One region of the Streptomyces sp. CNQ329 genome, then DNA from elsewhere that is predicted to be linked to it. Evidence: riboswitches for the same ligand, from Rfam matches in the RefSeq annotation. Region 1 holds a riboswitch; the other holds the start of a gene.
The links. Region 1 has a riboswitch for glycine ahead of gcvT (glycine cleavage system aminomethyltransferase GcvT). Riboswitches for the same ligand answer to the same signal wherever they lie in the genome.
Positions count from the first base shown of each region.

Region 2: it holds a riboswitch for glycine, as region 1 does, so the genes downstream of both, gcvP (aminomethyl-transferring glycine dehydrogenase) here and gcvT (glycine cleavage system aminomethyltransferase GcvT) in region 1, are expected to answer to the same signal.

Region 1 covers NZ_AXVU01000017.1:77,498-80,875, reverse strand. Annotated here, with positions in the region: gene I003_RS0113780 (serine hydroxymethyltransferase) at 1-70, opposite strand, end outside; gene gcvH (glycine cleavage system protein GcvH) at 126-500, opposite strand; gene gcvT (glycine cleavage system aminomethyltransferase GcvT) at 578-1,711, opposite strand; glycine riboswitch at 1,742-1,860, opposite strand; glycine riboswitch at 1,861-1,958, opposite strand; gene I003_RS0113765 (AAA family ATPase) at 2,124-2,684, shown strand; gene I003_RS0113760 (enhanced serine sensitivity protein SseB) at 2,868-3,378, shown strand, end outside.
Region 2 covers NZ_AXVU01000001.1:463,881-467,258, forward strand. Annotated here, with positions in the region: gene I003_RS0102015 (DNA polymerase IV) at 1-1,109, shown strand, start outside; gene I003_RS0102020 (PRC-barrel domain-containing protein) at 1,110-1,517, opposite strand; glycine riboswitch at 1,657-1,753, shown strand; gene gcvP (aminomethyl-transferring glycine dehydrogenase) at 1,932-3,378, shown strand, end outside.

The DNA of each region.
Region 1 (3,378 bases):
TGAGCTCGGCGTCCACGGCGGCGGCGACCTCGGGGTCGACCTCGTGGAGCGAGCCGTTCAGAAGGGACATGGGACCTTCCGTGGAAGTGAGGGACGCGGGCGGGCGGGGCTGCGGCGGCGGAGCGTCACTCCGCGGTGAACGCGGTGTACTCCTCGGCGGACATCAGCTCGTCGGACTCGGCCGCGACACGCACCCTGAACAGCCAGCCGTCCTCGAACGGACCGGAGTTCACCAGCGCCGGGTCGTCCACGACGTCCTGGTTGGTCGCGGTGACCTCCCCGGTCACCGGGGCGTAGAGGTCGGAGACGGACTTCGTCGACTCCAGCTCACCGCAGGACTGGCCCGCGGTGACCGTGTCGCCGACCCCCGGAAGCTGGACGAAGACGACGTCGCCGAGCGCGTTCGCGGCGTGGGCGGTGATCCCGACGGTGGCGACGCCGTCGTCGGTCGCGACCCACTCGTGTTCTTTGCTGTAGCGCAGGTGCTCAGGGTTGCTCATGAGGCGATTCTCCAGGATCCGGACGGGGGTGACATATCAGGGCGCCGGCGGCACGGTCGAATGCCGCCACACAGCGGTCAGGGGCGCTTGTAGAACGGCAGGGTGACGACCTCGTACGGCTCGTGGCTGCCGCGGATGTCGACGGCCACCCCGGTGACCTTTGAGGGCCCCGGCTCGGCGTGCGCGGCGTCCACGTACGCCATGGCGATCGGCCTGCCCAGCGTGGGTGAGGGGGCACCGGAGGTGACCTCGCCGATCCGCCGCCCGCCGGCCACCACCGCGTAGCCCGCGCGCGGCACCCGCCTGCCCTCGGCGACCAGGCCGACCAGCACCCGCGGCGGCTCGGCCGCCGCACGCCCCGCGGCCTGCTCCAGCGCCTCGCGGCCGACGAAGTCGCCGGGCTTGTCGAGCTTGACGACCCGGCCGAGACCGGCGTCGAACGGCGTGAGCGCGGTGCTCAGCTCGTGCCCGTACAGCGGCATACCGGCCTCCAGGCGCAGGGTGTCGCGGCAGGAGAGCCCGCAGGGTACCAGGCCGTCGTCCGCGCCGGCGGCGGTCAGCGCCTCCCAGACGGCGACCGCGTCCGCGGGGCGGACGAACAGCTCGAAGCCGTCCTCGCCGGTGTAGCCGGTACGCGCGATGAGCGCCTCGGCGCCGGCGACCGTGCCGGGCAGACCCGCGTAGTACTTCAGGCCGGCCAGATCCGCGTCGGTGACCCGGCCGAGGATCGCCGGCGAGGCGGGGCCCTGCACGGCGATCAGGGCGTACGCGTCCCTGTCGTCCCGTACCCGCGCGCCCGGGAAGCCGGCGGCCCGCTCGGCGAGGGCGTCCAGCACGACCCGGGCGTTGGCGGCGTTCGCGACGATCATGTACTCCTCGTCGGCGAGCCGGTAGACGATCAGATCGTCGAGGATGCCGCCGTCCTCGCGGCAGATCATCGTGTACCGGGCGCGGCCCGGGCGCACGGCGGAGAGCCGGCCCACCAGGGCGTAGTCCAGCAGGTCGGCGGCCCCGGGGCCGGTGACGGTGATCTCGCCCATGTGGGAGAGGTCGAAGAGGCCGGCGCGGGTGCGTACCGCGAGGTGCTCCTCGCGCTCGCTGCCGTAGCGCAGCGGCATGTCCCAGCCGGCGAAGTCGGTCATGGTGGCGCCGAGGGCGCGGTGCGTGGCGTCGAGCGCGGTACGGCGCGGTGCAGGGCTCTCAGTGGTCATCATCGGGCTCCCGGACAGGGGGTGGTCGTGTCCTCCCCATCTGTCATCGGAACCTGAGAGGTTCGCCACGATCCCGCGGGAGCGTGGCTTGCACCTTGGGTGGGGCGGCACCGGCGCACGGCCGGGCGCTGCCCGCTTTTCAGATCTGCCTCGCCCGTGCGGTGACGGTGCCTGAGAGATTCAAGGGAGGACTTGCTCCTTCGGCGCCCGGTGCGACGAGGCACCGGGACTCTCCCGCGCGGGTTCGAACGGCCGGTATGCAGTTGGCGGCCCCATCATTGCACGCGACCGCCGGTCGCGGGACGGGGCGAAGAACTGGGAGCCCACCTTCCGTTGCGTTCTTGTCCGGCCCCGTCCCTGTTGCGACGCTTGTGGACGGACGGCGGCGGCGGTGCGGGGCGTGGGAGGCGGCGTGACGGTGGAGCAGGCGGCCTCCCGGGAGCGGCTTCGCTATCCGGTGGGGGACATCGTCGTGATCTCCGGGCTGCCGGGCAGCGGCAAGAGCACGCTCATGCGGCGGACGCGGCCGGCGGCCGAGGTGGTGCTGATCGACTCGCAGTACGTACGCGAGCGCTGGGCGCGCAGGCTGGGCGCCAGGCTGCCGTACCCCGTGTACCGGCCGCTCGTGCGCATCGACCACTATCTGCGGCTGCGCCTGGCGGTCCGCTCCGGCGGCAGCCTCGTCGTGCACGACTGCGGCACGCTGCCGTGGGTGCGGTGGTGGCTGACCAGACAGGCCAGGCGGTACGGGCGCGGGGTGCACGTCCTCGTGCTGGACGTGCCGGCCGACGTGGCGCGCAGACGGCAGGAACAGCGCGGGCGCACGGTGTCGCGCTACGCCTTCGCCCGGCATCTGTGGGCGCACCGGAGGCTGCTGGAGTGGGCGCACTGCGGGGGGACGGCGGTGGGCGACTCCGTGCTGGTGCTGGACGGCCGGGAGGCGGGGGCGCCGCGCTCGATCAGCTTCGGCTGAATCCGCGCGCCGTTTCGCGCCCGCCGCTGCGCGCAGGTCCCCCGTACGTACCGAAAAAGGGCTCCCCGTCGCGCGGTTCGGCGGGGGAGGGGGCTCCGCCGTGTGCAGGTGCGGTCGTCGCCCGCGGGCGCTCGCAGCCGTTAGGGTGCCGACGTTCATCCCCCGAAAGTTGGTCTGGTGCCGATGAGCTTCGACTACCGCTCCCCGCAGCCCCCCGCCACGGGCGGCTTCCCCGGCAACGAGCTGGAGGAGGTGCTCGCCGCCTCCCTCGGCAACCCGCAGGCCGCCCCGCGGCTGCTGGAGGTGCTGGGCCGCAGCAGCCTGTGGGTGCCGCTGCCCGAGGGCGGCGGCCCCGACAGCGGTTCCCTCGGTGTGCCGACGACCGAGATCGGCGGCGCGCCGTACGTGCCGGTCTTCTCCTCGCAGGAGGAGTTCCTGCGGGTCACCGGCACCCACATGTCGTTCACCGTCGCACCGGCCCGCGAGTTCGCCCGCGGGCTGCCGCCGCAGGTGGGCATCGCGGTCAACCCCGGCGGCACGGTCGGCGTGCCGCTGCCGCCGGCGGCGGTGGCCGAGCTGTGCCGGGACCGCGGGGCGGCGCGGCTGCCGGGGGAGGCGCGGGGCGGCCGGGTGCGGCTGTTCACGCCGGACTGGCAGGACGATCCGATGGACTTCCTGGCCGCCGCCCGGGAGG
Region 2 (3,378 bases), on a different contig from region 1:
TCATGGCGCTGCTCGGGGAGCTGTCGCCGCTGGTGGAGCCGCTGAGCCTGGACGAGGCGTTCGTCGATCTCGAAGCCGGCGGCGTCCCCGCCGAGGAGGAGGCCCTGCGGGGCGTGGCGCGACGCCTGCGCGCCGGCATCCGGGCCGCCACGGGCCTGACCGGGTCCGTCGGGCTCGCCGCCTCCAAGATGCTGGCCAAGGTCGCCTCCGAGCTGGCCAAGCCGGACGGCCTCGTCGTGGTCCCGCCGGGCGGGGAGCGGGCGCTGCTGGGGCCGATGAGCGTGCGCACGCTGCCGGGCGTCGGCCCGGCCACGGCGGACGTGCTGCGCCGGGCCGGCATCACCACGGTCGGAGAGGTCACGGACGCGGGGGAGGACGAGATGGTGCGGCTGCTGGGCAAGGCGCACGGCACCGGGATCCACGTGATGGCGCTGGGGCTGGACGACCGGCCGGTGGTCGCGGACCGGGACGCCAAGTCCGTCTCGGTCGAGGACACCTTCGACGTCGACCTCACCGACCGTATCCGCATCCGTACGGAGGTGGAGCGGCTGGCGCGGCGGTGCGTGACGCGGCTGCGCGGCGCGGGGCGTTCCGGGCGCACGGTGGTCCTCAAGGTCCGGCGGTACGACTTCTCCACCCTCACCCGCTCCGAGACCCTGCGCGGGCCCACCGACGACCCGGCCGTGATCACCGAGGCGGCGCTGCGGCTGCTGGACAGCGTGGAGACGACCGCGGGCGTGCGGCTGCTGGGTGTCGGCGTGAGCGGCCTCGCGGACTTCACGCAGGAGGACCTGTTCGCGCAGGCAGGCCAGGCGCCGGACGTGCAGCACGGGCCGGTGGACCCCGACGGCCCGGTGGCGCCGCCGCCGCCCGAAACGGCCTCGCCGCCCGCCCCGGCCGAGCCGGGACCGGCAGCCGCGCGCTGGCTTCCGGGGCTGGACGTACGGCACGCCGAGTTCGGCCCCGGCTGGGTGCAGGGCAGCGGCGTCGGCAGGGTCACGGTGCGGTTCGAGGTGCCGGGCTCGGTGCCCGGGCGGGTGCGTACGTTCGCCGCGGACGACCCGGCGCTGGAGCCCGCCGACCCGCTGCCGCTGGTGCCCGGCGGCTGATCAGCCGTCGGAGCCGGCGACCTCGCCGAAGTCCCGGTCCGGCGGCGTGGGCGCCTGCCGGTGGGGTGTCTTGGCGACCTCCGGCGGCAGCGCCATGCCGTAGTGGTGGTAGAGCTGCAGCTCCTGGGCGGGAGAGAGGTGGCGGCCGACGCCGAAGTCCGGCGCGTCCTTGATCAGCGCCCGGTCGAAGGGCACGCGCAGCCCTTCGTCGGCCAGCTCGCTCGGGCCCAGCGGCACGAACGCGTCCCGGTGGAACAGGCCCGTGCGCAGCGCGGCCCACTGGGGGGCGCCGGTGGCGTCGTCGAGGTACACCTCGTCGACGGTCCCCAGCTTGTCGCCGTTGCTGTCGTACGCGCGCACTCCGATCAGGCTCCGGGGGTCGATGTCGGTCTGCACGGTGCCTCCCACGTCTCGTCACAGTCCGCTGTCTCCACGTAACGGCACAACGCGCCCGGCGGCCACTCGGCGGAGCCGCCCGGGCGCACCGCGGTGCCGCGCCTGCGCCGGGATGCGCGGAGGCGTGCGCTGGTACGCTGAGCGTGGCTGCAGACCCCGTGCGGGAGAGTCCTCCGTCCGCCAGCCGGAGGCGCCGAAGGAGCAACTCCTCCCCGGAATCTCTCAGGCCCCCGTACCGCACGGACGAGGTCACTCTGGAAAGCAGGGGCGGACCGCGGCGCGGTCCCTCCTCACCGACGGTGCAAGCCGGGCCGCGCCCCGTCAGGGCGTGACCGGTGAAGCTCTCAGGTCCGGATGACAGAGGGGGAGGCCGTACGGGTGCCCGCCCAGGGGCATCCGCGAAGGTCCGTGCGACCAGGAGGCCCCTTGTCCGAGACGAACGCCCACCGCATCCCGCTTTCCGATCTGGAGCGCGGCACCCCCTTCGAGCAGCGCCACATCGGCCCGGACGCCGGGGACCGGGCCAAGATGCTCGCCCAGGTCGGCTACGGCTCGCTGGACGAGCTGACCGAGGCCGCCGTACCCGGCTCGATCAAGGGCACCGGCGCCTTCACGCTGCCCGCGGCCCGCTCCGAGGCCGAGGTGCTGGCCGAGCTGCGCGGCCTGGCGGCGCGCAACGACGTGCTGACCTCCATGATCGGCCTCGGCTACCACGGCACCCACACGCCGCCGGTCATCCTGCGCAACGTCATGGAGAACCCGGCCTGGTACACGGCGTACACCCCGTACCAGCCGGAGATATCCCAGGGCCGGCTGGAGGCGCTGCTCAACTTCCAGACCGTCGTCTCCGACCTCACCGGACTGCCCACCGCCGGCGCTTCGCTGCTCGACGAGGGCACGGCCGCCGCCGAGGCGATGGCGCTGTCCCGCCGTGTCGGCAAGGTCAAGGACGGCGTCTTCCTGGTGGACGCCGACACCCTGCCGCAGACCGTCGCGGTGCTGCGCACCCGCGCCGAGCCGGCCGGCGTCGAGATCGTCGTCGCCGACCTCGCCGACGGCATCCCGGCCGGGACAGCGGAGCGCGGCGTCTTCGGCGTGCTCCTGCAGTACCCGGGCGCCTCCGGTGCCGTACGCGACCTCGCACCCGTGATCGAGCGGGCGCACGAACTGGGTGCCGTCGTCACCGTCGCCGCCGACCTCCTTGCGCTGACCCTGCTGACCTCGCCCGGCGCGCTCGGCGCCGACATCGCGGTCGGCTCCAGCCAGCGCTTCGGGGTCCCGATGGGCTTCGGCGGACCGCACGCCGGCTACATGTCGGTACGCGAGAAGTTCGCGCGCAGCCTGCCCGGGCGGCTCGTCGGCGTGTCCAGGGACGCGGACGGCGCGCAGGCGTACCGGCTGGCCCTCCAGACGCGCGAGCAGCACATCCGCCGCGAGAAGGCCACCAGCAACATCTGTACCGCGCAGGTACTGCTGGCGGTGATGGCCTCGATGTACGCCGTCTACCACGGTCCCGAGGGGCTGGCGGCCATCGCCCGGCGCACCCACCGTTACGCCGCGGTGCTCGCCGCGGGCCTCAGGGCCGGCGGCGCGGACGTGGTGCACGACGCGTTCTTCGACACCGTCACCGTCCGGGTCCCCGGCCGGGCCGCCGAGGTCACCGCCCGCGCCCGCAACGCGGGCGTCAACCTCCGCCTCACCGATGCCGACCACGTGGGCGTCTCCTGCGACGAGACCACCGTCCGCGACCATCTGGCCGTCGTCTGGGACGCCTTCGGCGTCCCCCGGCCGGACGTCGGGGATCTGGATGCCGCGACCGCCGACGCGCTGCCCGCCGGGCTGCTGCGCGCCGACGAGTACCTGACCCACCCCG